Regions from separate parts of the Aquitalea magnusonii genome, predicted to be linked through region 3. Evidence: predicted binding sites of a transcription regulator. Region 3 holds the regulator's gene; each other region holds the start of a gene.
What was found. The regulator sigma-54, encoded in region 3, starts transcription at its own class of promoters, with help from an activator protein. The targets are predictions, from matches to a motif close to CTGGCACGCTTCATGCTT.
Positions count from the first base shown of each region.

Region 1 (7,516 bases), 450 kb from region 3:
CACCACCCAGGCAAAACCACCCACCACCGCCAGGGTGATCGGCAGTCCCATCTCCGCCAACAACTGCAGGATCAGATTATGGCAATTGGTAAACAGCCCACTGTTGAAGCCCGCACTGGCAAACTGCGGCAAAGGCTGCAAGCGCACACTCTCCGCGGCATATTGCGACCAGCCCACCCCCCACAGCGGATGCGACTTGAAGGTAAGCCAGGCTTTTCCCATCTCGGCAATACGTCGCGAACCCATGTCATCGCCATTGGCAGCCAGGCGCTCTACCCCGGAAGCATTGGTGACAGTGGCATGGGTGAACAGGGATACCAGATGGTTTACCAGCGGCAAGGCAAACTGTGCGGCAAACACCACGATGCAGGACAGCAACATCGCCCACATCAAGCGGCGCGATTCGGCACTACGCATGCGCCAGTGCCACAGACCGCCCAGCAGCGTCAATGCCAGCAGATAAAGCAGCGTGGTGCGCGATGCAGCATAAGCCAGCATCAACCCCAGCCAGACCACCAACACCGCCAGCCAACCGCGCGCCATGCGGTCCACGGCAAACAGATACACACCACTCACCACCGACCACATCAGATAATGCGCATATTGGTTGCGCTGTCCTATATGGCCAAAGATATTGGTACTCGGATGGGCACTGTCATAAAACAGGCCGAGCGTGTGCGCCAAGCCCGTCAACTGCGCCAGACCAATCAGTGATTGCACCAGCCCACCCACGATGATGGCCCGCGCCAACCAGACAGCAAACTCGCGCTGGCCAAAGCTCTGTTGCAGGCTATATGCCAAGCCAGCCAGCAAGGCCACTACTAACCAGGCCAGCGCGGTGGCATAGGTCATGCCGGGAAACAAGGCCTGCACCAACTGTGGCTGGAGCGCCCACAGCAACGCCAGGGACAGACACCACCAACTGGCCCGCGGAATGCGCTCAAACAATACGCCACCAGGCAGCAGGAAAACGGCTGACGCCAGCATCAGCCATACCACGTTCATCTCGCCAAACCACTGCGGCAAGGGCACAAAGTGAATGCGGGAGGCAAACGGCAGAATGGCGATCAGGCAAAAAGCCAGCAAGGCCAGACGGCGGGAAAGTGTCGGAAAGGGCATGATGGAATGAGGCCAGAATGCAAAACAGCGAGGATACCGCATGTCAGCCAGTGAAGACACCGCCAGCCATCAGCTTGGCGGTGTCTTTAACAGCTTAGAACAAGGGCTTGCGGGTCACGGGGGAAGCGACGGTCATGACGGCGGCGATACGGCCTGGATCGGTCTGAGCACCATGATCGACATATGCCTTGGCCGCCCTAGAGGAGATCAGTTGCAATGGTTTCAACTCATCCTTCCTTATCATTTCTAAACGGTAATCAAAATTAGGTGAATAGTCTGGATAGTTTGCGATTGCAAGCTTTATCGTATGCTCGGCTTTAGCCGTCTGCTTATCTAATGCATACAAAACTGCCAACTTCAGCAATACCTCTGGATAGGGCCGATAAGCAGCTAATCGGGAAAAGTGCTGCAGCTTCAGGTCTAGCTGATCACGTGAGGGAACCAGATAATTGGCCAATACAATATCTACGTCATTTGTCCACAATACATTTTTGCCGACATCAAACAAGGTTGCCATGCGCCGTACATTTTCCTGCACATTTGAGGTTGGGAAAACATACGCCACCATAGTTTGAAAGACTGCCACACCAGTCCCCACATAAAATAGTGCCATTAACATGACTACCAAGTCGCTTATCCTGATAAACGCTGTACGCAGGGGAAGCACAACCCGGCCTACAGGAGCAAGCAACAGAACGATCAAGAACATGCTGAAAAATGGTAGATACCACAGTGGATACTCAAACATACTGTGAGCTAGGATCACACAGCCGATACCCAGCAACAGTAAATTTTCCGCCGACTGTTCGCCTTTCCGCAAAAAAGCTCCTAACGTATAAAACAGTGTGGAAAATACTATCAGTACACCAACAATACCGGTTTCAGCCAGTAGCTGGAAAAAAAGATTATGGCAATGAACGAACAACCAGCTCTCTGGATATTTCGGTAACCCACCAGTTAACTCCATCTCAACTGACTGTGCTGGAAACATCCCCCAACCAATACCAAGCCAAGGTTGCTGTATAAAAATATCCCATGCTTTAGTCCACTCGATACGACGACGGATACCAAAACCTGCTGAAAAGAAACGATCTGCTCCGCTTACCACGTGAATGGGAACTCCCATCCAAGTCAACAAGGTAGCGATCTGCTGACTAAATAATTGAGTAGATACCATCAAGGCGACAGCAGCAACCATCGCCCAGACCATACGACGGACTGTTTCTGCTTTATTACGCCTGGACCAATACCATCCCAACACAGAAAAAATCAGTGCATAAGCCCATACCAAGCGTGCACCAGCACATGCCGACAACCATGCCAATAAAAACACACTTCCAATGAAAAATGGCCTACGCAATAGACTATTGGCATGAAGATAGCAAGCAGACAATATACCCCAACTTAGAAACTGGGCATATTGATTCCGCTGTCCGATATTACCCATAATGTTCGAATTAGCGGCAGACCGGTCAAACACTACATAACCATGCAAGAAAGGGGCAAGGTTTAACACTTGCAACAAACCCAACATAACTTGCAACATTGCAAAAATAAAAACCACCGTCGCAAGAGCCAGTAGAAGCTCCCCACATGCATCAGCACTAAATCGAATGGAAAACAACAGACCCCAAATCAGGAAAAAAAACAGCACTGCAATGAAGACTGTAACATTCGTCAGATTATGGTTCGTTATCGCCAAATAAATGACAAAACCAAATATTGGCAGCAATGCTTTAGATATACTTAATGAGAAGTCATACCTTGCAGGCAATAGAAATAGCATTGAAGTTGCCAGAAAAAATAGACACGATGCATCTGACACCCAGTCTGGCAATGGAGCATAACGCAGCCAACTTAAAAAGGGCAGAGTCACTGCAGCTGCAACCAATAGCCCAGCACAACCATTTTTTTTAATCATTATAAAAAAAGGTGCTCTTTACAGAGCACCTTCCACACTAATCAATTAATGATCAAAATCAGTTACCATTACGGCAATTGGAAGGCAACCAGTTGGTTGCAATAGTTCCAGCGGCACACTTCCAAGTAATTGCGCCATTAGAAGCAGCAGGAGTCAAGGTCAAAGTATTGCTAGCCGTATCGACCAAAGAGTTATAAGTCACGGTAATCACACCCGAGCCACTAAGCGAAACACTGGAAACTGCATTACCCTGAATTGTATCTGCCAACCCGGCGGAGGCATTTGTTGAGGGGAATGTATTATTAGATGCATAGTACTCGGCAACAGCCGTTTTGGCCGCAGAAGCCAACGACAGACCTTCTGTCACACGCGCACGCTTGGTGTAATCCTGGTAGGCCGGGATGGCGATGGCAGCCAGAATACCGATAATGGCTACGACAATCATCAGTTCGATCAGGGTAAAACCTTGCTGGATCTTGCTGTTCATGTTCATTCCTTTGCTTGATGGTTAACGACAACTGGAAGGTAAATACTGGGTCGATGACGCATTCGACTGGCACAACCAAGTGATGGAGCCACTTGAAATGACCGGCGTCAACGTTACCGTAAGCCCACTTAATACTGTACTGGCATTAAAACTGACCACAATCTGACTCACTGAAGAGGCTGCCACAATATTGATACTGTCGATGTAGTTGGTGGCATATGCCGTTGCGGAAGATATTCCCGCCGAAGCATTACTACTTGGCCAACTATTATTCGTCGTATAGCTATCCCACATCGCAGACTTGATCGCGTCAGCTGCTAGCAGCCCCTCAGAAACCTTGGCCCTGATGGTATAACTCTGATACGCCGGTATCGCAATCGCTGCCAAAATACCGATGATGGCCACGACGATCATCAATTCAATCAAGGTAAAACCGTTATTTCCCCGCATGACCCTCTCCGTGGTATGCACTGTCTTACTCTTGCAGGAAGCGTGCCAGGTGGCTGCATGGCCGGATTTGCTGTTGCCGCTGCAATCCCGTACAGGCATATCGCGGCAGCATGTGACGTTTTTTGTCAGTTCGAAGTGACTGAAGCGGCTGTGTTAGCATCCTGCCATTCATGCTTACAGGAGATTCCATGAGCAATCAGGACTGGCTGACACGCAGCCTTGCCAGCGTCTGGCACCCTTGCACCCAGATGAAGCGCCACGAAACCCTGCCCATCATTCCGGTGGCCCGTGCCGAAGGGGTGTGGCTGGAGGATTTTGAGGGTAACCGTTATCTGGATGCGGTCAGCTCCTGGTGGGTCAATCTGTTTGGCCACGGGCATCCACGTATCAAGCAGGCCATCAAGCAACAACTGGATGAGGTGGAGCATGTGATGCTGGCCGGTTTCACCCACAGGCCGGTGATCGAACTGTCCGAACGCCTGTCCGCGCTGACCGGGCTTGGCCATGTGTTCTATGCCTCGGATGGTGCCAGTGCCACCGAGATTGCCCTGAAGATGAGCTTTCATTACTGGAAGAATGTCGGTCAGCCGGACAAGTGCCGTTTCATCAGCCTGGATAACAGCTATCACGGTGAAACCGCCGGCGCGCTGGCCGTGACAGATGTTCCGCTGTTCTCCGCCACCTATGCGCCGCTGCTCAAGCCAGGGGTGCGGGTGCCGTCGCCGGATGCACGTCTGGCGCGCGCGGGGCAGAGTGCAGAAGACGTGGCAAGGGCGGCTATCCGTTCGCTGGAAAACGTCCTGGCCAAGAAAGCCGGTGAAATGGCTGCCATCATTGTGGAGCCGCTGGTACAGGGTGCCGCCGGCATGGCGATGTACCACCCGGTTTACCTCACTGAGCTGCGCCGCCTGTGTGACCAGTACCAGGTACACCTGATTGCCGATGAGATTGCGGTAGGCTTTGGCCGCACCGGAACACTGTTTGCCTGCGAGCAGGCTGGCATCAAGCCGGACTTTCTCTGCCTGTCCAAGGGCATTACCGGCGGTTTTCTGCCGCTATCCTGCGTGCTGAGCACCGACACCATCTACCAGGCGTTTTACCACGATGATGTCACCCGTGGCTTTCTGCATTCCCACAGCTACACCGGCAATGCCCTGGCCTGCAGTGCGGCGCTGGCGGTGCTGGATATCTTTGCGGATGAAGACATCATTGCGCGCAACCGTGAACTGGCCGCCACCTTTACGGACATTCTGGCGCCACTGGCTGAGCGGGCAGATGTTCGTCACTTCCGCCATACCGGCATGATCTGGGCGTTTGATGTGGACACCCCGCGTGCTGACTTTGCACAAGCCTTTTTCTCAGCCATGCTAAAGCAAGGCTGTCTGGTCAGGCCGATCGGCAAGACGGTGTATTTCATGCCGCCCTATGTCATGCAGCCGGAGGAAATGATGCAGCTATGCCAGGCAAGCTGTCTGGTACTGGATGCCTTGCATCAGGAAAGTAATGTTTTGACCGGGCCGGCAACAGCCCTGCCGTGAGTATTGCCTTGCCTTGGCGGGCTTGATTCCAATAGCATGGCGCATGCATAGGCGGGAATGCAGACACTGCGTGGCATTCCCGCCCGTACACCGCCCATTTACCCGCCCTGCAATAGGATGCACGATGCTGCTTGCCTTGCCCACTCTGGATATGGACCCGAGATTGGTAGATACCAACCCTGACAGCGTCACCAGTTGGGTAGAACGCTTGCCGTATACCGACCTGCACGAATGCGGTCGCCAGATGCTGGATGCGCTGCGCAATCTCAGCCGCACACCGATGGAGGTGGGCAATCGTCACAAGCTGTTATTGCAATACCTGAAGGGACTGGACCGTTACTACCCGGCACTGGAAAGCGAAATCGTCCAGACTGATCTGACCTCGGCCCCACGCACCCGCCAGTTGGCCATGCTGGGTGCGGCACTGTTCGAAGCGGTGTTTGTTGCCTTCAAGCTGACACTGACCGAGCGTCTGGCCAAGCGTGGCTTGCTGGAACGGGAGCAGCAGCGCATCGAGCTACTGCTGTACACCATGATGGCGGCACGCCAGTTGCTGAGCATTTGCTGCCAGAGCTATAGCCCGCCACCGGCCAACTTCTGGTACGACTGCCACCAGTTGTACAGCTTTGCGCTGGCGCGTGGCTGGCAGGAACGGCATCTGGAAAACGACGACGCTGCGGCTGTCATCTATCACCAGATCCTGCTGCTGGGGCTAACTTCCACCAACCGCCTGTCCATGCCAGAACTACTGGTAGCCAAGCAGTTGATCATGGATCTGGCACGCCAGGCTGGCCTGGTGCCGGTTGAAGCCATTCAGGGCCAGGTAAACGGTTATCTGGTGGATGCCAGCCGAGATGAGCCGCCGCGTTTCATGCGCATCCAGGCCGACACCCTGGAAGCCGGCTGTTATTTGCTTGATCTCACACCAGCCATCACTGTGCTATCGCATAGCATTGAGCAACTCACCAAGGTGCAGAACAGCAGTGCCCACCCCAGTCAGACGCAGGATGAACTGAATCTGCTGCAATCACTGGCCGCCGAATGGCAGCAGCCACGCCGCCGACGTCACCAGCGCCTACCCATTCAGGAAGTAATCGAACTGATTTCCACCGTTCCGTCCATCTGGTATCGCAGCAATGGCATGAGCTGGGTGCTGACCGGTAACGAGCAAATTGCCCCGCCCCCCACTACCCGCGCCCCACCCGCTCCCAGCCTGTTTGTGGTGGTCAATCAGAGCGCCACCGGCTACCTGCTGCGTGGTCAGCCCCGCGGTCAAACCCTGCGCGCCGGCGAGGCCATCTTGCTGACACCGCCGGGCAAGCCGGATGCCGCACAGCTATGCATGGTGTGCTGGGTATCCCTGCTGCCAGATGGCGTGGACGTGGAATGTGGCGTGGAAATCATCGGCAATCAGCCACAGGCTGTCATGGTGATACCCACCATCACCCACCCAACCGACACCCCTCAGTTTGCCCTGCACCTGCCAGCCATCAGCGCACTACGCCGCCCCGAGCTGTTGTTGATGCAGGGGCGTCTGTTCAGCCGCCTGCGTGAATTCCGGTTGTGGACCGACCAGGGCGAGACACTGATCCGCACCTTCCGTCTGGACAAGCAATCTCCGCATTTCCAGCTGATGGAATATCGCGACAGCGAGCATTTCTGAGATCGGCCACTGCGCCACGACAGACAGTTTGCGGTACACTGACAGGCTTGATTTCATAGCCTGCAGGGGGTTTTGTATGCGTTCGGTGATTCATGCCGCCAGCCGTATTGTGGTGAAGGTTGGCTCCAGCCTGGTAACCAATGATGGCAAGGGACTGGACCTGTCCGCACTGGCGCGCTGGGCCGCCGAGATTGCCGAACTGAAACGGCGTGGCAAACAGGTGGTGCTGGTTTCCAGCGGCGCCATTGCCGAAGGCTGTCAGCGTCTGGGCTGGTCGGTACGTCCCAAAGGTGTACACGAACTGCAGGCCGCCGCCGCTGTCGGCCAGATGGGCTTGT
Region 1 is NZ_AP018823.1:4,649,130-4,656,645, reverse strand. It holds gene DLM_RS21900 (PglL family O-oligosaccharyltransferase) at 1-1,119, opposite strand, end outside; gene DLM_RS21895 (PglL family O-oligosaccharyltransferase) at 1,214-3,040, opposite strand; gene DLM_RS21890 (pilin) at 3,099-3,527, opposite strand; gene DLM_RS23930 (pilin) at 3,549-3,977, opposite strand; gene DLM_RS21880 (adenosylmethionine--8-amino-7-oxononanoate transaminase) at 4,166-5,515, shown strand; gene DLM_RS21875 (hypothetical protein) at 5,640-7,178, shown strand; gene proB (glutamate 5-kinase) at 7,255-7,516, shown strand, end outside.
Region 1: the regulator sigma-54 is predicted to act here: its motif matches at 4,009-4,026, upstream of DLM_RS23930 (pilin).

Region 2 (7,516 bases), 1.3 Mb from region 3:
CGCGCGCCATGGGTCTGCAGGCGCAGGACGCACACGACCAGCGCTACGACCGTGCCGATGATTATCTGGAACTGCTGTACAAGCTGTGGGAAGGCAGTTGGGAAGACGAGGCAGTGCGGCGCGACAAGGCGGCGCGGGTGTTTGCCGATGTCAGCCGCATCCACCGCATCAGCCATCAAGGGCCGTTCTACCAACTGGATGGCTACCACCTGTGCGAGCCATCGCGCCAGCGCACCCCGGTGCTGTTTCAGGCCGGCAGCTCGGACCGTGGCCAGCAGTTTGCCGCCCGCCATGCCGAGGGCATCTTCATTGCCGCGCAGGACAAGGACAAGACGCGCCAACTGGTAGCGGACATCCGCCGTCAGGCGGTGGCCGCCGGTCGCCGTGCCGAGGATGTAAAAATCTTCATCGGCATCGCCGCCGTGGTGGGACAAACCCAGGCCGAGGCGCAGGAAAAATTTGACGACTACTGGCAGTACGCCAGCGCGGAAGCGGGCCTTGCCCACTTTGCCAGCAGCATCGGAGTGGACTTCAGCCGTTATGGCCTGGACGACCCGATTGAATACGGTGGCAGCAATGCCATCCAGTCGGCAGCCAAAACCGCCGCCGCCAACCAGCTGACCCGGCGCAAGCTGCTGGAACGCTTCCGGCTGGGCAGTCGTTACCCGACGCTGGTGGGGGATGCCGCCAGTGTGGCGGACGAGCTGGAAAGCTGGGTCAACGAGGTGGGCGTGGACGGCTTCAACCTGTCCCGCACCGTGACGCCGGAAAGCTACGAAGACTTTATCGATCTGGTGATTCCGGAACTGCAAAACCGCGGCAGTTACAAGACGGCCTATGCCGAAGGCAGCTTGCGTCACAAGCTGTTTGCCGAGGGAGACCGCCTGCCGGCGCGCCATGCGGCGGCGGGCTACCGGCCACGCTGACGCGACAAGAAACCAAAACAACATCACACACTCAAGGGAAAATCATGAAGCATCACCAGAAGAAACTGGGCGCGCTGGCGCTGCTCGGCCTGCTGCTGGCGCAAGGCGCACTGGCGGCGGCATTGAAGATTGGTGTTACACCGGGGGCCTATGCCGACTCGGTGCAGGTGGCGGCGCAGGAGGCGAAAAAGCAGGGGCTGGACGTGGATGTGGTGGAGTTTTCCGACTGGACCACGCCCAATGTGGCCCTGGCCAGCAAGGATCTGGACGCCAATTACTTCCAGCATCAGGCTTTTCTGGACAATGTCATCAAGACCCAGGGCTATCATTTCAAGCCGGTAGGCTTGGGCATCCTGGCCAATATCGGCTTGTACTCCAGCCGCATCAAACAGTTTGGCGAGTTGAAAACCGGTGCCAAGGTGGCCATTGCCAGCGACCCCATCAATCAGGGCCGTGGCTTGCTGTTGCTGCAAAAGGCCGGGCTGGTGAAGCTGCGTGACGGCGTGGGCGCACGTGGCAAGCTGAGTGATATTGTCAGCAATCCGCGCAAGCTGGAGTTTGTGGAAGTGGAAGGCCCGCAGCTGGTGCGGGTGGTGAATGATGTGGATCTGGCGCAGGGTTATCCGCACTTCATCGTGGCCGCCCATGCGTTTGACCCCGGCAGTGCGCTGATCTTCTCCGGCAAGGATGACGAGCAATATGCACTGCGCTTTGTCGCCCGCGAAGACAATGCCCGTGACCCGCGCCTGTTGAAGTTTGTACAGATCTACCAGAACTCAGCAGCAGTAAAGGCGCAGATTCGTAAGTCCTATGCCAATAACGACAAGCTCTACAGCCTAGCCTGGCAAAAATAGGTGTTCATTCGGAACCAGGCAAAAAGGCATTGCTGCGGCAATGCCTTTTTTACGTCGCCAAGCCTGGCTTGGCCGGGATGTGTCTGACGCCATGTCTGCCATTTGCCTGGGATATTTACAGACATAGCCAATTTGCAGACAGGAAAAGGCTGGGATAAACCCTGCTCCTCCGGCTTTAGCATCAGTTTTTTCACTGAAAGCAGGAGCAGGGTGATGCAAGACAAATCATTGCAGGGACAAACCGTGGTGGTGGTGGGCGGCAGTTCCGGGCTGGGGCTGGCTGCCGCACAGGCCGCGGTGCAAGCCGGAGCACAGGTGGTGATAGGCGGGCGTCAGCCGGAGCGCTTGCAGCAGGCGTTGGCACTGCTGGGAAAATCTGCCATCGGCTGGCCGGTGGATGTGCTGGACGCGGCGTCGATTGAACAGTTCTTTGCCCGCCTGCCGCAGCTGGATCACCTGCTGGTGACTGCGGCGGTACTGAGTCCGGGGCGGCTGGCGGAGTCCACGATGGCTGATTTGCAGCGCAATCTGGACAGCCGCTTCTGGGGCAGTGTGCATTGCTTGCGTGCCGCCTTGCCGCGCATGGCAGAGCTAGGGTCCATCACCCTGACTTCCGGCATGGTGGTGCAGCGTCCGCAGCCGGGCAAGGCGATGGCGGCGGTGGCTGCCGCCGCGGTGGAAACCCTGGCGCACAGCCTGGTGCGCGAGCTGGCGCCGCGCCGCATCAATGTCATCAGCCCTGGCCCGATGGAAACGCCCTTGCTTGCCGCCGCGCTGGGGGACGATGCGGCGCGGCTGCAGGCGCTGGCAGCCGGCTTGCCGCTGGGGCGGCTGGGGCAGGCGGCTGAATTTGCCGAAGCGGCGCTGTTCCTGATGCACAACCGCAGCATGAACGGCGAAGTGCTGCACCTGCACGGCGGTGCTGCCTGGGCCTGAGTGCTGCACCTGCACGGCGGCGCTGCCTGGGCCTGAGTGTTGCCCGGCCTTGGCGTGGCGTGTAAGAACATGGCACCCTGATGCAAGGCGTGCCAGTGCCGCAGGTATTTTGTCAGTAACGCTCAGCGCAGCGCGCTGATTTCCCCCAGGCGGATCAGCCGCGCGCGGATGATGTTGCGGCTGATGCCCAGCAAGCGGGCGGCCTGCACCTGGTTGCGATGGCAATAGTTGTAGGCGGCGCGGATGATGGTGCTTTCGATGTCTTCGTACAGATTGCTGCCATTGGTTTCAAACAGCGCCTGCAAGGCTTGCTGCAATTGCTGGTGGCCCTGGTCTGCGTCGTGGCTGTTGTGGGCCGGGTTTGACGGTGTGCTGTGGCGCTCGTTGCGGCGGTTCAGTTGCAGCGAGGATAGCTGCAAGTCTTCACCGCGCACCACATTCTGTTTGCAGATCAGCAAAGCATGGTGGATGACGTTTTCCAGTTCGCGGATATTGCCCGGCCATGGGTGTTGCAGCAGTTTGCGCTCGGCATCGGCATGCAGCGCGACATCGCCATAGCCCAGGCGCTGGCGGTATTCATCCACAAAATGCCGCGCCAGCGGCAGGATGTCGCCGGGGCGGTCGCGCAGGGCAGGCAGGGCCAGATGCGCCACCCGCAGGCGGTAGAACAGGTCCTCGCGGAAATGGCCGGCGGCCACGGCTTCTTCCAATCGCACATTGGTGGCGGCAATCACCCGGACATTGATGGGAATGGGTTTGCGCGAGCCCAGCCGCACCACCTCGCGCTCCTGCAGGATGCGCAGCAGCTTTACCTGGATGTTCAGCGGCAAGTCACCGATTTCATCCAGAAACACCGTGCCGCCATTGGCCGCTTCGAACCAGCCGGGCTTGGCGGCAAACGCGCCGGTGAATGCGCCTTTTTCATGGCCGAACAGTTCGCTTTCCACCAGTGATTCGGAAAACGCGCCGCAATTGACCGCCACAAAGGGTTGGTCGGCCCGTTGGCTCAGCGCGTGTACATGACGGGCAATCAGCTCCTTGCCGGTGCCGGTTTCGCCGATGATCAGCACATTGGCGTCGCTGGGGGCAATCAGCTGTATCCGGGCCAGCAGGGCGGTGGACAGCGGGTCCTCGAACACTTGTGCCGTGGCGCGGATGGAGGTGGTGAGGCTTTGCCGGTTAGGCAGGGTGATCAGGGGCATGGCCGGGCCTTGGGCTGGCTCGGCCCTGCGGGCCGACGCGGGTTTCAGGAATAAAACGTCGGTGTCGGATAGTTGCGAATCAAAGCCCATTCCCCTAACTCCTTTAATTTGTAATCAACCGGATCGTGCAAGGTGTGGGTGCGCAGATTGCGCCAGTGCCGGTCCAGACGCAGTCCGGCATGGGTGGCGCGCGCGCCGGTGACCTCAAACATTTGACAGGCCAGGTTCAGGCCCATCCGGGTGGCGGCCACCTTGGCCGCGGCAATGTGCATGGCCACTTCGCCACGCTCCTCCTGCGTCAGTGCTTCGCCGCGTGCCAGTGCGGCCACCATGCTGTTGCCGGCACGGTCGGTGAGGGCGCGCACGCTCTCCAGCCCCACCCAGAACTCGCCGTAATGGCCAAGGATGTATGGGTCTTCGTGGGTGTGGTCCACCTGAGCCGCCCGCCAGGGGCGCGCCTCGTGCAAGGTGTAGTGCCGGGCTTCCTCGAATGCGCCTTCGGCAATCCCCAGGTAGATATTGGTGAGAATCAGCTGCGCCAGCAGTGGCCGCAGGCAGGAGCGCGGCGTGGTAAGCGGGCCGGGATTGGCCAGCACTTCATTGTTTTCGATACGCACTTTTTCAAAATTCACGCTGCCGCTGTCGGTCTGGCGCTGGCCGATATTGTTCCAGTCCTGCTGCACGCTGATGCCGCTGCGGCCAGTGGGAATGGCCGCCACCACCAATTGCCCGCTGTGCTGCTGTCGGGCGGAAACCACCAGCATTTGCGAATCCAGCGCGCCGGAGCAGAAGCTTTTTTGCCCGGAAAACTCCTGCCAGCCGTCAAAGCGCTTGCATACCGTGCGCTCGTCCAGCGGGTTGAGGGCATTGCCCCAGAACCAGTTTTGCCGGGTGGTGATTTCATGCCAGGGTTGCCATTGTTCCGGCTGGCCGAACAGCTCCACTGTGGCCAGCATCAGGTGATGAAAGGCAAACACATGCGCCACCGAACTGTCGGCCTTGGCAAATTCACGCACCACCAGCAGGGTTTGCTGCCAGTTGGCACCCAGGCCACCCAGCTCGCTGGCAATGGACAGGCCCAGCAGCCCGCTGGCGCGAATGGCGTCGCGTTCCGCCTTGGGCGTGCCGCCGGCGTGGTCGCGTTCTGCTGCGGTAGCCGCAAACTGGGCAGCCAGTTGCTGCGCCAGCAGCAGGGCCGAGGCGGGAGTGCTGGCGCTGGGCGAGGGTGCCAGCAGGTGGTGAGGCAGGTTCAAGCGTTCATCCTTTTATACGGTGTGCTATCTGACACATTGGCAACAGTTTTAACCGTGCCAATCAGCTGCTGTAAACCAAGGATTTATCAGGAATATATGCAGAATTCGAATTAGCGGCAGATGGCAGCCGATATCCGTTTTTTGAGTGCTGCTGCTGCTGCAGCACCGTGTTTATTGGCTGCTGTACACGCAGCAGCGCTGATGAATGAATTGCTGCTGCAGCAGCAATAACTGGCCGGATTCAGCATGAATGAGGCTGAATTGCCTGGCATGCAATCTGCTAATGCCTGTCTGGCAAAACCGCACCCGGTTTAATTTCAGCCGCAGGTAATCTCATGCTTATTCATTTATTCAGCAGCAAAAATGTTTCATCTGGCCGCAAGCAGCACCGCCAGGGCGGGAGGCTGCATGACTAGCCAACCCCTTGCTCCGGACAGCCCGCTGGCCATTGCCCGCGAACTGGCCGGCCGTTTTGCCCGCACCGCCGTGGCGCGTGACCAGCAAGGTGGCACGCCCAAGGCCGAACGCGATGCGCTGCGCGACAGCGGGCTGCTTGGCCTGATCATTCCGCGCGAATTCGGCGGCCTGGGCGAGAGCTGGAGCACCACCTTGCACATCGTGCGCGAACTGGCGCGGGTGGATAGCTCGGTGGCCCATGTGTTTGCCTTTCAGCACTTGTTGCTGGCCACCGCCCAATTGTTTGGTCGGCCCGACCAATGGCAGCCCTGGTTCGAGCAGACCGTGCGCGAGCGCTGGTTCTGGGGCAATGCGCTCAATCCGCTGGATACCCGCACGCTGGCCACGCCGGATGGCGACGGTTACCGCTTTCATGGTGACAAGAGCTTCTGCTCCGGCGCCACCGATTCGGACATGCTGCTGGCCTCGGCCTTGCGCGCCGGGCAGGGCGGTTTGCTGATTGCCGTGATCCCCACCCGCCGGGCCGGCGTCCACATTCATCAGGACTGGGACAATATCGGCCAGCGCCAGACCGATAGCGGCTCTGCCCGTTTCGAGCAGGTGTGGGTGGGGGCGGACGAGCTGCTGCTGCAACCCGGCCCGCTATCCACACCACGCGCCTGCCTGCGTCCGCTGATTGCCCAGCTCATCCTCACCAATATCTATCTGGGCATTGCCGAAGGCGCGGTGGCCGAAGCCCGGCGCTATACGCTGGAACAGCGCCGCCTGTGGCCCGCCTCGCTGGCGGAATCGGCCAACAAGGACCCTTACACCCTGCTGCATTACGGTGAATTCCAGGCTGCACTGGAAGGTGCCCGCTTGCTGGCCGACCATGCGGGTCAGCAACTGGATGCCGCCTGGCAGCAGGGCGATGCGCTGGATGAAGCTGGCCGTGGCCAGTTGGCCTTGCAGATAGCCGCCGCCAAGGTGCATGCCAGCCGCAGCGGGCTGGATCTGACCAGCCGCATTTTCGACGTGACCGGCGCGCGCGCCACCAGCGCCGCGCTGCGGCTGGACCGTTTCTGGCGCAATTTGCGCGTACACAGCCTGCACGATCCGCTGGATTACAAGCTGCAAGAGCTGGGTGACTGGGCACTGAATGGCCAGTACCCGACCCCCTCGTTTTATTCCTGAGACCCAAGATGACCCAGAACCTGCAAGCAGTTGAAGACGATTTTGACAGTGTGGAACAAGCCATTGCCGCCATTGCCGCCGGTGGCTTTGCCGTGGTGGTGGACGATACCGACCGTGAAAACGAAGGCGACCTGATCATCGCCGCCGAAAAAATCACCGCGCAGCAGATGGCCTTTCTGGTGCGTTACAGCAGTGGCGTGGTGTGCGTGGCACTGACCGGCGAGCGGCTGGACCAACTGCAACTGCCGCTGATGGTGAGCAGCAATAATGAATCGCAGCGCACCGCCTTCACCGTGACCGTGGACTACCTGCACGGCACCACTACCGGCATCAGCGCCGCCGACCGCGCCGCCACGCTGCGGGCATTGGCGGACAGCCGCATTCCGGCTGGCGACTTTGCCCGGCCGGGGCATATCTTCCCCTTGCGCTATGCGCCGGGCGGGGTGCTGGCGCGCCCCGGACACACCGAGGCGGCACTGGACCTGTCGCGCCTGGCCGGGCTGGCCCCGGCCGGGGTGCTGTGCGAAATCGTCAATGACGATGGCAGCATGGCGCGCCGCCCCGAGCTGCTACGGTTTGCCCGCCAGCACGGCCTGCCCATCATCACCATTGCCGACCTGATTGCCTATCGCGAACGTACCGAAATGGCGGCGTTGGCCGCAACTGCTGTGGGAGTGCCTGTCTGAGTTGGTCTGCCGCTTTGCCATTCACACCCGCTACGGCGGGTGTTTTTGTATGTACAGGGGGTTTGTGCC
Region 2 is NZ_AP018823.1:1,586,325-1,593,840, forward strand. It holds gene DLM_RS07665 (LLM class flavin-dependent oxidoreductase) at 1-926, shown strand, start outside; gene DLM_RS07670 (MetQ/NlpA family ABC transporter substrate-binding protein) at 971-1,780, shown strand; gene DLM_RS07675 (SDR family oxidoreductase) at 1,994-2,716, shown strand; gene DLM_RS07680 (sigma-54 interaction domain-containing protein) at 2,839-3,918, opposite strand; gene DLM_RS07685 (acyl-CoA dehydrogenase family protein) at 3,963-5,171, opposite strand; gene DLM_RS07690 (acyl-CoA dehydrogenase family protein) at 5,580-6,761, shown strand; gene ribB (3,4-dihydroxy-2-butanone-4-phosphate synthase) at 6,770-7,447, shown strand.
Region 2: the regulator sigma-54 is predicted to act here: its motif matches at 5,215-5,232, upstream of DLM_RS07685 (acyl-CoA dehydrogenase family protein).

Region 3 (7,516 bases):
CAGGCACTGTTCGACAAGAAAGTCACGCTGATCCAGCCCGCCACGGCCAATCAGCAGGAAACCCGCGTGATCAGCAGCAATATGCGTATCGATACCATACGCCATATTGCCCAGTCCGAAGCCCTCACCCACTTCTACTACGGCAAGTCCAGCGGCAGCGCCGTCGGCTTCATCTACCAACAGCAGGCCGGCCAGTTGCAACTGCTGTCCAATGCAAAGGTCACTTATGAAAAATAACTGCCGCCGCTTTATCCGGCTGGCCTGGCTGGCACTGAGCCTGGGCACCGTCCAGACTGCCCATGCCGAAAAGGCTGACCGTGACAAGCCCATCGAAATCAGCGCTGACCGCGGCAATCTCGATCAGCTCAAAGGCGTCACCGTATGGCAAGGCAATGTCATCATCATCCAGGGTACGCTCAAGCTCAATGCCGACCGCGCCACCGTCAGCCAGGACAAGCAGGGGAACCAGACCATGCAAGCCACTGGTCGCCAGGTAACGTTCCGCCAGAAAATGGATGGCAAGAACGACTGGATTGAAGGCCAGGCCAACCAGCTGGATTACAACACCGTCACCCATGTCGCCGTCCTCACCGGCAATGCCCGTGTCAAGCGCGGCAATGATCTGGTCATCGGCAACGTGATTACCTACAACACCGAAACCGAGATGTATGAGGTCAGCAGCGGAGCCAGCAGCAACGGTGGCCGCGTCACCGCCATCATCCAGCCCAAGCCCAGGGATAACAGCCCTGCCGCCAAGAAACCCGACGGAAACGCACCATGAGCGGCCCCAGCATTCTGAAAGTCGAGCGACTGAAAAAGCGCTTCAAGAAACGCACGGTGGTCAAGGATGTGGCCCTGCAGATTCATAGCGGAGAAGTCGTTGGCCTGCTCGGCCCCAACGGTGCCGGCAAAACCACCAGCTTTTACATGATTGTCGGCCTGATCGGCGCAGATGAAGGCGAAATCACACTGGATGGCAACAGCATCACCCACCTGCCGATTCACCAGCGCGCCCGCCTCGGCCTGGGCTACCTGCCGCAAGAAGCCTCGATTTTCCGCAAGATGACGGTGGAGGAAAACATCACCGCCGTACTGGAAATTGCCGGTTACAAAGGCGACAAGCTGGAACAGGAACTCAGCCTGCTGCTGGACGACCTCAACATCGCCCACCTGCGCGAAAGCAATGCGCTGGCGCTATCCGGCGGCGAAAGACGCCGGGTGGAGATTGCCCGTGTACTGGCCACCCGGCCACGCTTCATCCTGCTGGATGAACCTTTTGCCGGGGTGGATCCGATTGCCGTCATCGACATCCAGAAAATCATCACTTTCCTGCAACAGCGTGGCATCGGCGTACTGATTACCGACCACAACGTCCGGGAAACCCTGCGCATCTGCGACCGGGCCTACATCATCAGCGATGGCTCGGTGCTGGCATCCGGCAAGCCGGAAGAACTGGTCAACAACGAGAAAGTGCGCCAGGTTTACCTGGGTGAGCACTTCCACCTGTAAACCATGAAACAGTCACTACAGCTCCGGGTTTCACAGCAACTCACCCTCACTCCGCAACTGCAACAGTCGATCAAGCTGCTGCAGTTGTCCACGCTCGACCTGCAAACCGAGGTGGAGCGCTTCTTGCTGGACAATCCCATGCTGGAGCGCGGCGACGACCTGCCCGCAACAGACAGCCCCAGCAGCGAAACGGCCAGCAGCGGCGAAGAATCCACCACCCCGGCCTCCGACAGCAGTGATGGCGACAGCCACAGCGAGAGCAGCGGCGAACTGACCGACTGGGGTAGCGGCAGTCGCCGTAATGATGGCGACGATGAATTCGACCCCATGCTCAACGTCCCCTGCCCGGTCAGCCTGCGCGAACACCTGCTGGCGCAATTGGGAGAACTTACCCTCCCCACCCGCGATCAGGCCATCGTGCAGCTACTGATCGAAGAGCTGGACGACAACGGCTTTCTGAGCGTGGATCTGGAAGAGCTGGCCAGCAATCTGCCGCTGGAACTGGAACTGGAAAGCGACGAACTGATGGTCGGCTTGCGCCTGCTACAGCAATTCGACCCCGCCGGCATCGCTGCGCGCAGCCTTGCCGAATCGCTCAGCCTGCAACTGGACCGCCTGCCCCGGCAAGAGCCCGGCCATGCGCTGGCACGCAAGATTGTGGCCGAACACCTCACCTTGCTTGGCAACCGCGATTACACCCGCCTCAAGCGCATCCTGGGGGTGGATGACGACGCCATCCGCCAGGCCCAGCAACTGATTGCCAGACTCACCCCGCACCCTGCAGCCGGCTTTGGCGGCGAAGACGTACACTATGTCATTCCCGATGTCACCGTGCGCAAACGCCGTGGCCACTGGGTGGCAGAACTGAACAACGGGGCAGTGCCACGCCTGCGCGTCAATCAGCTATACGCACAGATGCTGTCGGAAAACCGCAGCGGCGCAGGAGAACTCACCGGTCGGCTGCAAGAAGCAAAATGGCTGGTCAAGAACATCCAGCAACGATTTGACACCATTCTGAAAGTGTCAGAAGCTATAGTCGAAAGACAGCAAGCGTTCTTTGAACACGGTGAAGTGGCCATGCGCCCGCTCATCCTGCGCGACATCGCAGACGAGCTGGGACTGCATGAATCCACGGTCTCACGCGTCACCACCCAGAAATACCTGCTCTGCCCGCGCGGCCTGTTTGAGCTGAAATACTTTTTTGGCAGCGCCCTGGAAACAGACAGCGGTGGCGAATGCTCGGCCACCGCCATCAAGGCCCACATCCGCCGCATGATTGATGGCGAGAACCCGGCCAAGCCACTTTCCGACAGCGCCATCGCCGATGAACTGGGCAAACAAGGCATACAGGTTGCAAGACGCACCGTTGCGAAGTATCGTGAAGCTATGCAGATACCGCCGGTCAATCTGCGCAAGGCACTGTGAAACACGCCTTGTAAGAATATCCGCTCGCCCGGCCGACCCGACCGGGCAGTCAACACAAGAAGGAGTTAGGGTATGAACCTCAAAGTAACCGGTCTCCACCTCGAAGTAACCCCGGCACTGCGTGAATTTCTGGAAAGCAAGCTGGAACGTATCACCCGCCATGTCGACCATGTGATCGACGTCACCGTCACGCTGTCGGTGGACAAGCTGGTGCAGAAAGCGGAAGTCAACGTTCACCTATCCGGCAAGGATATCCACGTAGAAGCCACCGACTCCGACATGTACGCTGCCATCGATGCGCTGATGGACAAGCTGGATCGACAGGTACTCAAGCACAAGGAAAAACAGAGCGAGCATCGCGCCACTCCGCAAGTTCAGCCGGAAGCATCCCTGTAATCACCTGACCGACGATGCGGGAACCCAACGGGTTCCCGTTTTTATTTGCACGGAGCCTTTTTCATTTTGATGAAGGCAACGTAGAATTGGCCAGTTTTTGTAGCCGCGTGCATACATTCCTATGAGCCTGATTGGCAAAATCCTGACACAGGATCACATCCTCCCGGACCTGGATGTCGCCAGCAAGAAGCGCGTCTTCGAGCAGGTGGGCCTCCTTATCGAAAACACCCACGGCATTGCCCGCAGTGAAATTTTCGACTGCCTGTTTGCGCGGGAAAAACTGGGCTCCACCGGCCTGGGCCAGGGCGTGGCCATTCCACATGGCCGTGCCAGAGGGCTCAAGGAAGCCGCAGGCGTATTCATCCGTCTGAAAAATCCCATTCCGTTCGATGCCCCGGATGGCAAGCCGGTACAAAGCCTGTTTGTGCTGCTGGTACCAGAGCAGGCAACCGATCTGCACCTGCAGGTACTATCGGAACTGGCCCAGCTTTTCTCCAGCAAACAGCTGCGTGAACAATTACTGACCGCCACCAACCGCTCCGAGCTCTACCAGCTGCTCACTGCATGGAATAGCAATAATGCCTAGTATCACCGTGCGTCGGCTGTATCAGGACAATCAGCAAAAGCTCAACCTGACGTGGGTGGCCGGCACCGGTGGTGCCGACAGCCCCATCGGCAATGACGAGCAGCGTCCTACCCTGGCCCTGGTTGGCCACCTCAACTTCATTCACCCCAACCGGGTACAAGTGTTGGGGCTGGCCGAAGTCGACTACCTGAACCGGCTGGAGCAATCCGCGGCCAAGACCGCGCTGGACCAACTGTTCCACAAGACCATGTCGGTGGTGATGGTGGCCAATGGGCAGCAGGTTCCCAAGCTGCTGCGTGATTACTGCCACACCCACAATGTGCCGCTGATGAGCACACCGCTGGAAAGCCCCTACCTGATGGATGTGCTACGCATCTATCTGGCACGTGCGCTGGCGGTTTCCACCGTGCTGCACGGGGTATTTCTGGATGTGCTGGAAATCGGCGTGCTGATCATGGGCGACTCGGCCATGGGCAAGAGCGAACTGGCATTGGAACTGATTTCCCGTGGCCACGGCATGGTGGCCGATGATGCGGTGGAGCTGTATCGCATCGGCCCGGAAACACTGGAAGGCCGCTGTCCGCCGCTGCTGCGCGATTTCCTGGAAGTACGCGGCCTTGGCATTCTGAACATCCGTACCATTTTTGGTGAAACCGCCGTACGCCCGAAAAAGGTGCTAAAACTGATTATTCACCTGGTCAAGGCCAACGATCAGGCCATGCAGGCACTGGACCGGCTGAACATCCAGTCGGAAACCCAGGACATCATCGGCGTCACTGTACGCAAGGTGGTGTTGCCGGTTGCCGCTGGCCGTAACCTGGCAGTGCTGGTTGAAGCCGCCGTGCGCAATTACATTTTGCAATTGCGCGGCATCGACAGTACCCGTGAATTCATCGAACGCCACACCAACTTCCTCAGAGATCAGGAAAATGCGCCTGATATTGATTAGCGGCCTGTCCGGCTCCGGCAAGTCCATCGCCCTGCGCGCCCTGGAAGACTCCGGGTTTTACTGTGTGGACAACCTGCCGGCCACCATGCTGCATGAGGCCATGTCGCTGTATGCCGATTATGGCTATCAGCAGATTGCCATCAGCGTGGATACCCGCTCCAGCCCATCGCTGGGGGCGTTGCCGGATGAAATGCACAAGCTGCGTCAGCAGGGTATGGATGTACGGCTGTTGTTTCTGGAAGCCAAGCCGGAAACCCTGGTCAAGCGTTTTTCCGAAACCCGCCGCCGCCATCCGCTGTCCGGCAGTGGTGCCACGGTGGAAGAGTGCATTCAACTGGAACAGGAACTGCTGGCCAGCATTCAGGAAATGGGTATCCGCATCGATACCAGCGAGCTGACTGCCAATGCGCTGAAAACGGCCATCAAGCAGTTAGTGGAAGCCGACTGCAGCAGGCTGACCATCATTTTCGAATCGTTCGGCTTCAAGCATGGCGTCCCGCTGAATGCCGACTTCGTATTTGATGTACGCTGTCTGCCCAACCCCTACTACGACCCGGAACTGCGCCGCTTCACCGGACGCGACCAGGCCATCATCGATTTCTTCGGGCAGCAGCCGCTGGTGGCAGAGATGACTGAAGACATCCGGTGCATGATTGCCAAATGGCTGCCCGAGTTCAGTCGCGAAAACCGCAGTTATCTGACTGTCGCCATCGGTTGTACCGGTGGCCAGCACCGCTCCGTCTTCATCGCCGAACAACTATCGCGGGCCTTTCCGGCCGAGCAGGTACTGATTCGCCATCGCCAGTTGTTCCGCGAGTCCTGACCCGCCAACGGCAAAGCGCGCAACTTTTCTGTGCTGCCCCCAGCGCGGGTAGCAGATGGAAATACTGATGCAAACGCCACAAACCGTTACCGTTGCCCTTACCGGCGCTTCCGGCCTGCCCTATGGTCTGCGCCTGATCGACACCCTTATCAGCGCCGGGGTGCGCGTCTGGGTGCTCTATTCACAAGCCGCCCAGGTGGTGGCCAAGCAGGAGATGGGCCTGCACCTGCCTTCGCGACCAAGTGAAGTACAACAATGGCTGCAGCAACGGACCGGTGCCAGCGCACAGCAATTGGCCGTCTTTGGTCGGGAAGAGTGGTTTGCCCCGGTGGCCTCAGGGTCAAATCCGGCAGATGCCATGGTGGTATGTCCCTGCTCCATGGGAACACTGGCAGCCATTGCACATGGCATGAGCGATAACCTGATTGAGCGGGCCGCGGACGTCAGCATCAAGGAAGGTCGCAAACTCATCCTGGTGCCACGCGAAACCCCGCTGTCGGTCATCCACCTGGAAAACATGCTCAGCCTGGCACGTCTCGGAGCTGTCATTCTGCCACCATCCCCCGGGTTTTATACCCATCCGGCCAGTGTCGACGACATGGTGGATTTCGTGGTGGCACGCATTCTGGACCAGTTGCGTGTCCCGCATACGCTGACACCACGCTGGGGAGAACCCGCCAAGGAGTAAAACATGCGGCAAGATGCACTATGGAGCCTGCCCGCCCTGCGCCGGCTGGAACTAGAGGCCGAATTACAGGGCCTGGATCTGATGCAGCGCGCCGCACGCGCCACTGCCAACTGGACCCGTCATCATCTGGCAGCGGGCAGCCGCATCCTGGTGGCCGCCGGCCCCGGCAATAACGGTGGTGATGCGCTGTATGCCGCCCTGCTGCTGATGCAAGACGGCTACAGCGTGGATATCCTGCTGCCACAGATGCCGGCCAGTCCGCCCGCCCAGCAAGCCTATCAGGCCCTGCGCCGTGCAGGCGGCATTCCGCTGCAGCACCTGGCGGATGATTATCCGCCCCCGGTCCTGCTGATCGATGGCCTGTTCGGCATCGGACTGAGCCGGGCGCTGGACGACAAATGGCTCAGCATCATTCACCAGCTTGATCAGCTTGCTTGCCAGAAACTGGCACTCGATTGCCCCAGCGGCCTGAATGCCTACACCGGCCAGGCACAAGCAGCCTGCATCCATGCCACACATACCCTGACTTTTCTGTGCCTGAAGCCCGGCCTGTTTTATGCCGCCGGCGCTGATCATGCCGGTCAGGTGGAACTGGCGGATCTGGACTGCCCCCCCAAGCTGCAGCCGGCAGCCGAAGGCTATCTTAACCGCCAGGATGGACGGACACTGCAGCGCCGCCGTGACAGCCATAAGGGCAGCCATGGCACGGTAGCCATCATTGGCGGCTGCGAAGGGATGCTGGGAGCCGCCCTGCTTGCCGGGCGGGCCGCACTGGCAGGCGGCGCCGGCAAAGTCCATGTGCTGACCCTGGATGGCCGCCTGCCAGTCGATGTCAGCTACCCGGAACTGATGCTGCATGATGCACGGCAAGCACGCAGTCAGCCGGACTGTGATGTACTGGCCACCGGGCCGGGATTGGGACAGAGCAAGCAGGCAAGGCAATGGTTGGAGCACGCCCTGGCATCCGCTTGCTCACTGGTACTGGATGCTGACGCCCTCAATATGCTCGCCAGCGATAGTCAACTGCAGGACATGCTGGCCATGCGCCAGCACGAAACCATCCTGACACCTCATCCGGCAGAAGCCGCACGCCTGCTGGGCTGCACCACCACCATGGTTCAGGCAGACCGCCTTGCCGCA
Region 3 is NZ_AP018823.1:242,846-250,361, reverse strand. It holds gene lptC (LPS export ABC transporter periplasmic protein LptC) at 1-237, shown strand, start outside; gene lptA (lipopolysaccharide transport periplasmic protein LptA) at 227-781, shown strand; gene lptB (LPS export ABC transporter ATP-binding protein) at 778-1,509, shown strand; gene DLM_RS01260 (RNA polymerase factor sigma-54) at 1,513-2,934, shown strand; gene hpf (ribosome hibernation-promoting factor, HPF/YfiA family) at 3,007-3,330, shown strand; gene ptsN (PTS IIA-like nitrogen regulatory protein PtsN) at 3,452-3,916, shown strand; gene hprK (HPr(Ser) kinase/phosphatase) at 3,909-4,865, shown strand; gene rapZ (RNase adapter RapZ) at 4,846-5,688, shown strand; gene DLM_RS01235 (flavin prenyltransferase UbiX) at 5,756-6,376, shown strand; gene DLM_RS01230 (NAD(P)H-hydrate dehydratase) at 6,380-7,516, shown strand, end outside.

Region 4 (7,516 bases), 1.5 Mb from region 3:
GGTGGAGGTGCCGCTGACCGCCTGGCTGACATCCTTGATACGGGCCACTGAATCAATCACTTCCTTGCCACCGTCACGGGCCAGGCTGCCGGTCTGCAAGGACTGGCGTTTGGCCTCGTCGGAATTGTCCGCCACATGATTGATGCTGACGGTCAATTGTTCGATGGTGGCGGCGGCTTCCGACGTGGCTTCGGCCTGGTGCTGCGCGCCGCTGGCCACTTGCTCTGCCATGCTGGACAGCTCACGGGCGGAGTCCGACACATTGTGTGCATTCTGTTGGATGGACTGTACGATTTCGCGCAGGCCGCTGCGCATTTCCTGGATGCCGCGGGCGATCTGTATGGCTTCGTCACGCGCCTTGGGGTAGTCCTCATCCTGGCCGGTCAGGTTGCCTTGACGGATTTGCTCTACCAGGCGGGCAGATTTCTGCAGCGGCAGGGTGATGAGCCGGGCAATGAACAAGGCACAGGCCACCGCCAGCAACAGGGCCATCCCTCCCACCGTCATCATGCTGACCATGGCATCCTGATAGGCGCGAGAGGCATCCTGCATCGATTTTTGCATCAGCTCTTCCTGAAAGGCGGCAAACTCCTTCAGGCTGGCCATAAAGGTATTGTTGGCCGGAGCAACTTTCTGTTTCAACAGAATGGCTGCCTCAGCCGATTTGTGGCTGCGAATCAAGGGGTAGACCTGCTCCAGCGCGGCAGTCAATGCCAGGTTCTGCTCTTGCAGTTTGGCAAACATGGCCTTGCCTTTTTCGGTGGAAAGCATAGGCGCTATCTTGGCCAGATCCTCATCCTGCGATTTGTCCAGGTCGGTGACTTTGCTCACATACTCGTCGGCATTTTCGTTAGCAAACAACACCGCATTGCGGATCTGACGGCCCATATCCATTGATTTCACGGTAATGCTGTTGACCAGGGATATCTTGGGGTAGCGGTCCTGCGTCATGTCCATGATTTTGCTGTTGATGATTTTCATATTGAAAATCGCCACGCCCAGCAGGATGAACAACAGCATGATGACCAGGGTAAAACCCCCGAGCAGTTTCTGTTTTACGGATAATTGGCTAAACATGATCTTCCCCCACCACGGTTTTGATTTAATAGGGCGTTGCACTGTGAATGGTCAAACAAGCAATCACTAATCAATCGCCCGGTTTATTTGCTATCTGTTGATAGACCAGCGTGGTGGGCAGTACAAGACAATATATTGCTGCCGCTGTCAGCGGCCTTGGGGATGATCAGACTGTGGCGACAACAATGCGCCGCGGCTGCCGGGGCGGGGACTGATTGCCGCCATGGCGACAGGGCTGCCAGGCGGGGGACGGCCAGTGCGCGGCGCTGGCGTGGCCAAGCAGCGCCTGGCAGCCTGGCGCAGGGCGCGCCGCCACAGGCAGCGCAAGCAGTACGGCAAGGTGGGGCAGGGTTTTGCCTGGCTGCCCTTATTGCGGTGACGGCGTGGTGGGGTTTACTTTTCCAGCGCCACTTCCACGCAGCGCGCCTGCAGCAAGCGGCTGATATCCAGCGGTGACATGGCCACTTGCAGGCCGCGGCGGCCTCCATTGATGTAGACCTGCTGCAGTTGCAGGATGCTGGCTTCCATGTATACCGGCATCGGCGTACGGGTGGCGAAGGGGCTGGTGCCGCCCACCAGATAGCCGGAATGGCGGTTGGCCACGTCCGGTTTGCAGGCTTGCACCTTCTTGCAAGGTAGCTGGCGGGCCAGTTCCTTGGTGGACACCTTGCGGTCGCCATGCATCAGCACCACCAGTGGCAGGCCGTCCTGGTCTTCAAATACCAGGGTCTTGATGACGCTGTGTTCGTCCACATTCAGTTCGCGGGCCGGGGTGGCGGTACCGCCGTGTTCTTCATAGCTGTAGGCGTGGCAAGTGAAATCCACCTTGTGGTCCAGCAAAAAGCGCAGTGCCGGGGTGCTGCCGGCGATGGTTTGTTGGCGCATCGGATCATTCCTGTGGTGTGGTTGTGGTTGCCGGCAGAGCAAGGCTGCCGGGCTGCTTGGGTTGAGGCTTGGCCCGCTCAGGCTTCTGCCGGTGCAGTCAGGCCGTATTCCTGCGGGAAGGTGTGCATGGAGCTTTTCACCACGGTGACAGCACCGTCGATCAGCCCGCAGCGGCCGCTGCCGGGCAGGATTTGGCACAGGTGTTGCAGCGCGTCCAGGTCGGCATGGCTGTGGCGCCCGCCGTCCACCCGGTCCAGCAGGCGGGCCAGTTGGAAGGTGCCGCATTTGCAGGACGGGCATTGGCCGCAGGAGCCCTTGGCAAAGAAGTCGATGTATTCGGCCACCTTGCGGATGATGCTGCTGCCTTCGGAGATGACAATCATCGCACCGGTACCCAGCCGCGAATGGCGCAGCCATACCGAGTCAAAGTCCAGTGCCACGTCCAGGTCGCGCGCGGTAAGCAGGGTGTTGGACGGGCCGCCGGTAAACACGGCCTTGAAGGCCTTGCCCTGCAGCATGCCGCCGCCGTAGTGGAACACCAGTTCCTGCAGGCTGGTGCCCATGGGCAGCTCGTACAGGCCGGGGCGCAGCACGTCGCCTGACAGCGAGTACAGCTTGGTGCCACCGGCCTTGCCCACGCCTAGTGCGCGGTACCACGCGGCACCATGGCGCAGGATGTGGCTGACATTGGCCAGGGTTTCCACATTATTGATCAGCGTGGGCTGGCCGTTGATGCCTTGTTCCGCCGGGAAGGGCGGTTTTTTGCGCGGGAAGGGGAAGCCGGCTTCCAGCGAGGCCACCACCGCGGTTTCTTCGCCACCGATATAGCGGCCGGAGCTGGCCACCACCTTGATGGCCAGCGGGTGTCCCAGCGCGGCGGCCAGCTTGTCCAGCCATGGGCTGTCCTGCCATTGGCTGACCGCCAACCGCATATGCTGCAGGCTTTGGCCCTGGTGCGGGTTGATATAGAAAATGACGCAGGCAGCGCGCACCGCCAGTGCGGCAATCAGCGCGCCTTCCACCACCTGATGCGGCGAAGCGCTGAGCAAGGTGCGGTCCTTGAAGGTGCCAGGCTCATCTTCATTGCCATTGCACACCACGTATTTGTTATCGCCCACCGCATTGGCGGTGGCTTCCCATTTGCGCCAGGCCGGGAAACCGGCCCCGCCCATGCCGCGCAGGTCGGCATCGGCAATCTGGCGGATGATGGTGGTGGGGGCGTTGAGGGCGGCTTGCAGGCCAAGGCCGCCACCGGCCTGCAACCAGGCGGCCAGATCCGGGCCTACCTGTAGCGCAGGGTTGAGCAGAACCTGATTGAGTTTTTCCATGATGTTGTTCTCCTAGACGCGCGGGCCGGTGGGGCGCTGCAGTTTCAGCCGTGCATCGCCGGGGTAGAGCAATGGTGCTTGCTGGCTGCTGTCCAGTCCGGCCAGGGCCAACTGGCGTTGCCAGCGGTAGACGTGTTCGATGCCGCCACGTTGTGGTGGCAGGGTGGATTTGTGACGGGCGGCCTGGGCCAGGCGGGCGGCCTGGCGACCGGCACGGCGGCCAAAGGCCAGGATGTCCAGCAGCGCATTGCCCATCAGCCGGTTGCGGCCATGGATGCCGCCGGTGATTTCCCCGGCGCACAGCAGGCCGGGTACGGCGGTCTGGCCGTTGCCGTCGATGATGACGCCACCGTTCTGGTAGTGCAGGGTGGGGTAGATCAGCATGGGCTCGCGGCTGGGGTCGATGCCGCATTTGTCGGCCAGATGCTGGAGTGCGGGCAGGCGGCTGGCCAGGTCGGCCCCCAGTTGCCGGGTGTCCAGGAACACGCCGATCTGACCATTGCGTTCGATGCCGCGTCCGGCGGCGCATTCGCGCAGGATGGCGGCGGTGACGACATCGCGCGGGGCCAGTTCTTCGACAAAGCGCTCGCCCAGCCCGTTGACCAGCAAGGCCCCGCCGGAGCGGGCGGCTTCGGAGATCAGCCCGCCACGCAGGCGCTGTGGCCAGGCCACGCCGGTGGGGTGGTACTGGAAGGCATCCATGTCACGCAAGCCGGCACCGATGCGGTAGGCCAGCACCAGCCCGTCGGCGGTGGCACCGTAGTGATTGGAGGTGGGGAAGTCCTGCAGATGCAGCCGGCCGCAGCCTCCGGTGGCCAGAATGGTCTGGCGGGCGGAAACCACGATGAAACGCTGGTATTCCAGATCGTACAGCACGGCACCGGCACAACTGCCGTCTTCATGCGACAGCAGTTCCACTACCGGACAGCGGTTGAGCTGGGTGATGGCAGGTTCCAGCTCTACCGTTTCGCGCAGCACCCGCATCATCTCCAGCCCGGTGTAATCGCGATAGCACAGGATGCGCGGCTGGCTGCAGCCGCCCGCCTGCTTGTAGCGCAGCTTGCCGCCATCGGTGAACGGGTCTTCCAGATCAAAGTGCATGCCCAGCTCAATCAGCCAGCGAATCACACCGGGTGCATCACTGGCCATCTGCGCCAGCAATTGCGCATTGGCCGCCTGGTGTCCGCCGCGCATGGCATCGTCAAAGTGTTGTTGCGGGCTGTCATTGGCGGCCAGTGCGGCCTGAATGCCGCCTTCGGCCATCACGGTATTGCTGTCGCCCAAGCGCAGCTTGCTGGCCAGGATCACCTCGGCACCGCTGCGCGCGGCGGTCAGCGCGGCGGCGGCACCGGCACCACCACCGCCAATCACCAACACCTCGGTGCTGCGCTGTTCGGCACCGGCCAGGTCAAAGCCGTCGATCAGCGCATTGCTTTGCAGCAGCGCCGCCAGCCGCGGGTGGCAGGGCTGGCCACGGCTGGGGCCGATCTGCAGCAGGGTGCTGGCATTGTCGGCATTGTCCGGGTGGTATTGCGCCAGCAGCGCGCTGCGCGACAGGTCGGCCGGACGCAGCGCTGGCTGTGCATGGGCGTGCAGATTGCTCAGGGCCTGCAGATAGGGAATGGCGCTAGTCATGCCTCGCTCCTTGTGTTGTCTGCCAGGGTGTTGATGGCCATTTCGCCTCTGGCTTGCTGCTCAAGTCGGCGCAGCAGATCGCCCGGACGCAGGTTCTGGATGGCCTGGGCGCGGCGCAGGTAGAGGCCGACATGATTGGGGCGGATGTTTTCCGGGCAGGCCAGCGTACACAGATTGCACATGATGCAGGCATCAAACAGCGCGGCGGCGGCTTGCAGTTGGCCACTATTGGCCAGCGCAATGCCCTGTTGCACCGGGATGTGGCGCGGACAGGCGCGGTCGCAGCCGCTGCAGTGCCGGCATTGGCTGATTTCCGGAAAGGTTTGTTGCAGTTGTGGCAGCGCCTGCCAGCCGTCGCGCAAGTCCTGCGGGCGGTAGCGGTGTACATGATCAGGCAGGTAGTAGTCGATGAAGCTGACTTGCATGCCGTCCTCCACCACGGTTTCACAGGCCAGTCGCGTTTCGGCACTGCGTTCGCCCGCCTTGCGTACCAGGCAGCGACAGGAGCCGCATACCCCCTGGCCCATGCAGCCGATATTGGCGGTCAGTGCTTCTTCGCCTTGCAGGCGGGTATGCAGGATGGAGTTGCCGGCTGCAGCGTCCACCACCTTGCCATCGATGCTGATGCGGATGGTTTCACTCATGGGATTTCCTTTGCTGTGGTTCTGGTCATCACGCCGCCTGCCGCTGCGGGCGTAATGGCCTGTCCGTTATCAGGGTCTTTGCAAGGAGCGTGCCATGCGGCATGTGCTGTGCAGGTATCTGAAAACAAAGGAAAAAGCAGGATTCAGCCTGGCGTCAGGGCGATGTAGTGACGGAATTCCGTCGCTTTGCCGCGGCCGGATGGACGGAATTCCTGCCATTCAGCCTGGCTGGCGGGTCAGCCGGGACATGCATAAAAGTACGGATTTCCGTACTTGGTGCGCGACAGATTCGCGGCTATCCGCACTTCATGGTTTTTGTGTGGCTTATTCCTCAATAAAAACAGTGGTTTGTATTTGTTTTTTCGTGGCACGGGGCTTGCTCTGCAATCGCGAGACAAACATTACAGAGATGAGGAGCAAGATCATGTGGGGAACCATGAGCACGGCACTGCTGCCGGTGGTGCTGTTGATGTTATTGGGCTGGTTTGGCGGCCAGCGTGGTTATTTCCGCCAGGCGGATGTGGGGGTGATGGCAACGCTGGTAATGCGTTATGCCTTGCCGTGTTCATTGTTTATCGGCGCTTTGAAAACGCCGCCGGAGCGCATCCAGAACCTGCCATTCATTCTGTGCATGACTTTCGGCTTTGTCGGCACCTATGTGCTGGCCTTGCTGGCCGGGCGTTATTACTACCGCCAGGGGCTGAAAACCAGCGCCATCCAGGCGCTGGTATGTACTTTCCCGGACATGGCTTATTTTGGCGCGCCCATCTTGCAGCAGGTGTGCGGGCCGCAGGGTTTTATTGCGGTGCTGATCGGCAATCTGATCACCAGCTTCATCATCCTGCCGCTTACCATCGTGCTGTGCCGTTGCGGCGAGATGTCCGATGCCGGCGCAGATGACGGCGTGGTGGCCATGCTCAAGCAAAGCCTGGTGAAAACCCTGTCCAACCAGATTGTCTGGCTGCCGATTCTGGGGGTGATCCTCAGCTTCAATCACCTGCATCTGCCCGCTGCGGTACAGGAAAGCGTGGACATGCTGGCCAAGGCGGCCGGCGGGGTGTCGCTGCTGGCGCTGGGCCTGATGTTCTGCGGGGAAAAACCCAGCTTCAACGGCCATGTGGTGGGCAATGTGGCGATGAAGAACTTCCTGCAACCGGCCCTGATGTTGCTGGGCATCTTCCTGTTTGGCGTGGATGCCGAGTTTGCCAAGCAGGCGCTGATTGTCGGGGCGGTGCCCACCGCCATTGCCGCCTCGATGTTTGCCGTGCGCAACCAGACCTATGCACTGCATGCCTCGCACTCGGTGCTGGTGGGTACGGTGATTGGCGTGTTTGGTGAAGCGGCGCTGATTTACTTCATGGTGTGATGGCGACTGCACGCTCAGGCTGGCGCTGCCAGTCTGAGCGGCAGCAACAAGGCCCGGCATTGCCGGGCCTTGTCATGTGTGCAGGGTATTGCCTGTGGGGATGGCGTGCGCCGGGATGGCTCAGTGTGCGGCAGACAGCCTGATGAACAGCAGTCGCACCAGCAGATAGGTGGCGGCATTGCCCAGCGTCATCAGCAGCAGCACCGTGGGCAGGGACAGCGTGTCCAATGCGTCCAGCGGGTTGCTGCCCAGTTGGCGGGCCAGCAAGGAAGAGCCAATCAGGCTGAGCAGTAGTTTGAAGGTCATGGCAGCAGCTTTCCGTAACGCAGATGTCGCCAGCTATTGCAAAAGCCGTGCCTGGTTTTTTATTTGCAGGTAATTGAAAAACAAGGATATTTTTTATTGCACTTTGGCTTGCTGACGGTTTTCCGTGTTTTGGCGTACGGAAAACCGTCAGCCGCGGCTTGGGGCTGCGCCGCTAGGCCGGTTGGCGGGCTTGCAAATGCAGCAGAATGCTGTGTCCACCGTGCAGGATGTCATCGCCAATGGCGCTGGCCGCTGCAGCACCATCCTGGCGACGG
Region 4 is NZ_AP018823.1:1,791,403-1,798,918, forward strand. It holds gene DLM_RS08595 (methyl-accepting chemotaxis protein) at 1-1,077, opposite strand, end outside; gene DLM_RS23325 (hypothetical protein) at 1,301-1,456, shown strand; gene DLM_RS08600 (aminoacyl-tRNA deacylase) at 1,471-1,962, opposite strand; gene DLM_RS08605 (complex I 51 kDa subunit family protein) at 2,040-3,290, opposite strand; gene DLM_RS08610 (FAD-dependent oxidoreductase) at 3,303-4,925, opposite strand; gene DLM_RS08615 (4Fe-4S dicluster domain-containing protein) at 4,922-5,569, opposite strand; gene DLM_RS08620 (AEC family transporter) at 5,994-6,935, shown strand; gene DLM_RS08625 (hypothetical protein) at 7,056-7,241, opposite strand; gene DLM_RS08630 (GntR family transcriptional regulator) at 7,414-7,516, opposite strand, start outside.
Region 4: the regulator sigma-54 is predicted to act here: its motif matches at 5,648-5,665, upstream of DLM_RS08615 (4Fe-4S dicluster domain-containing protein).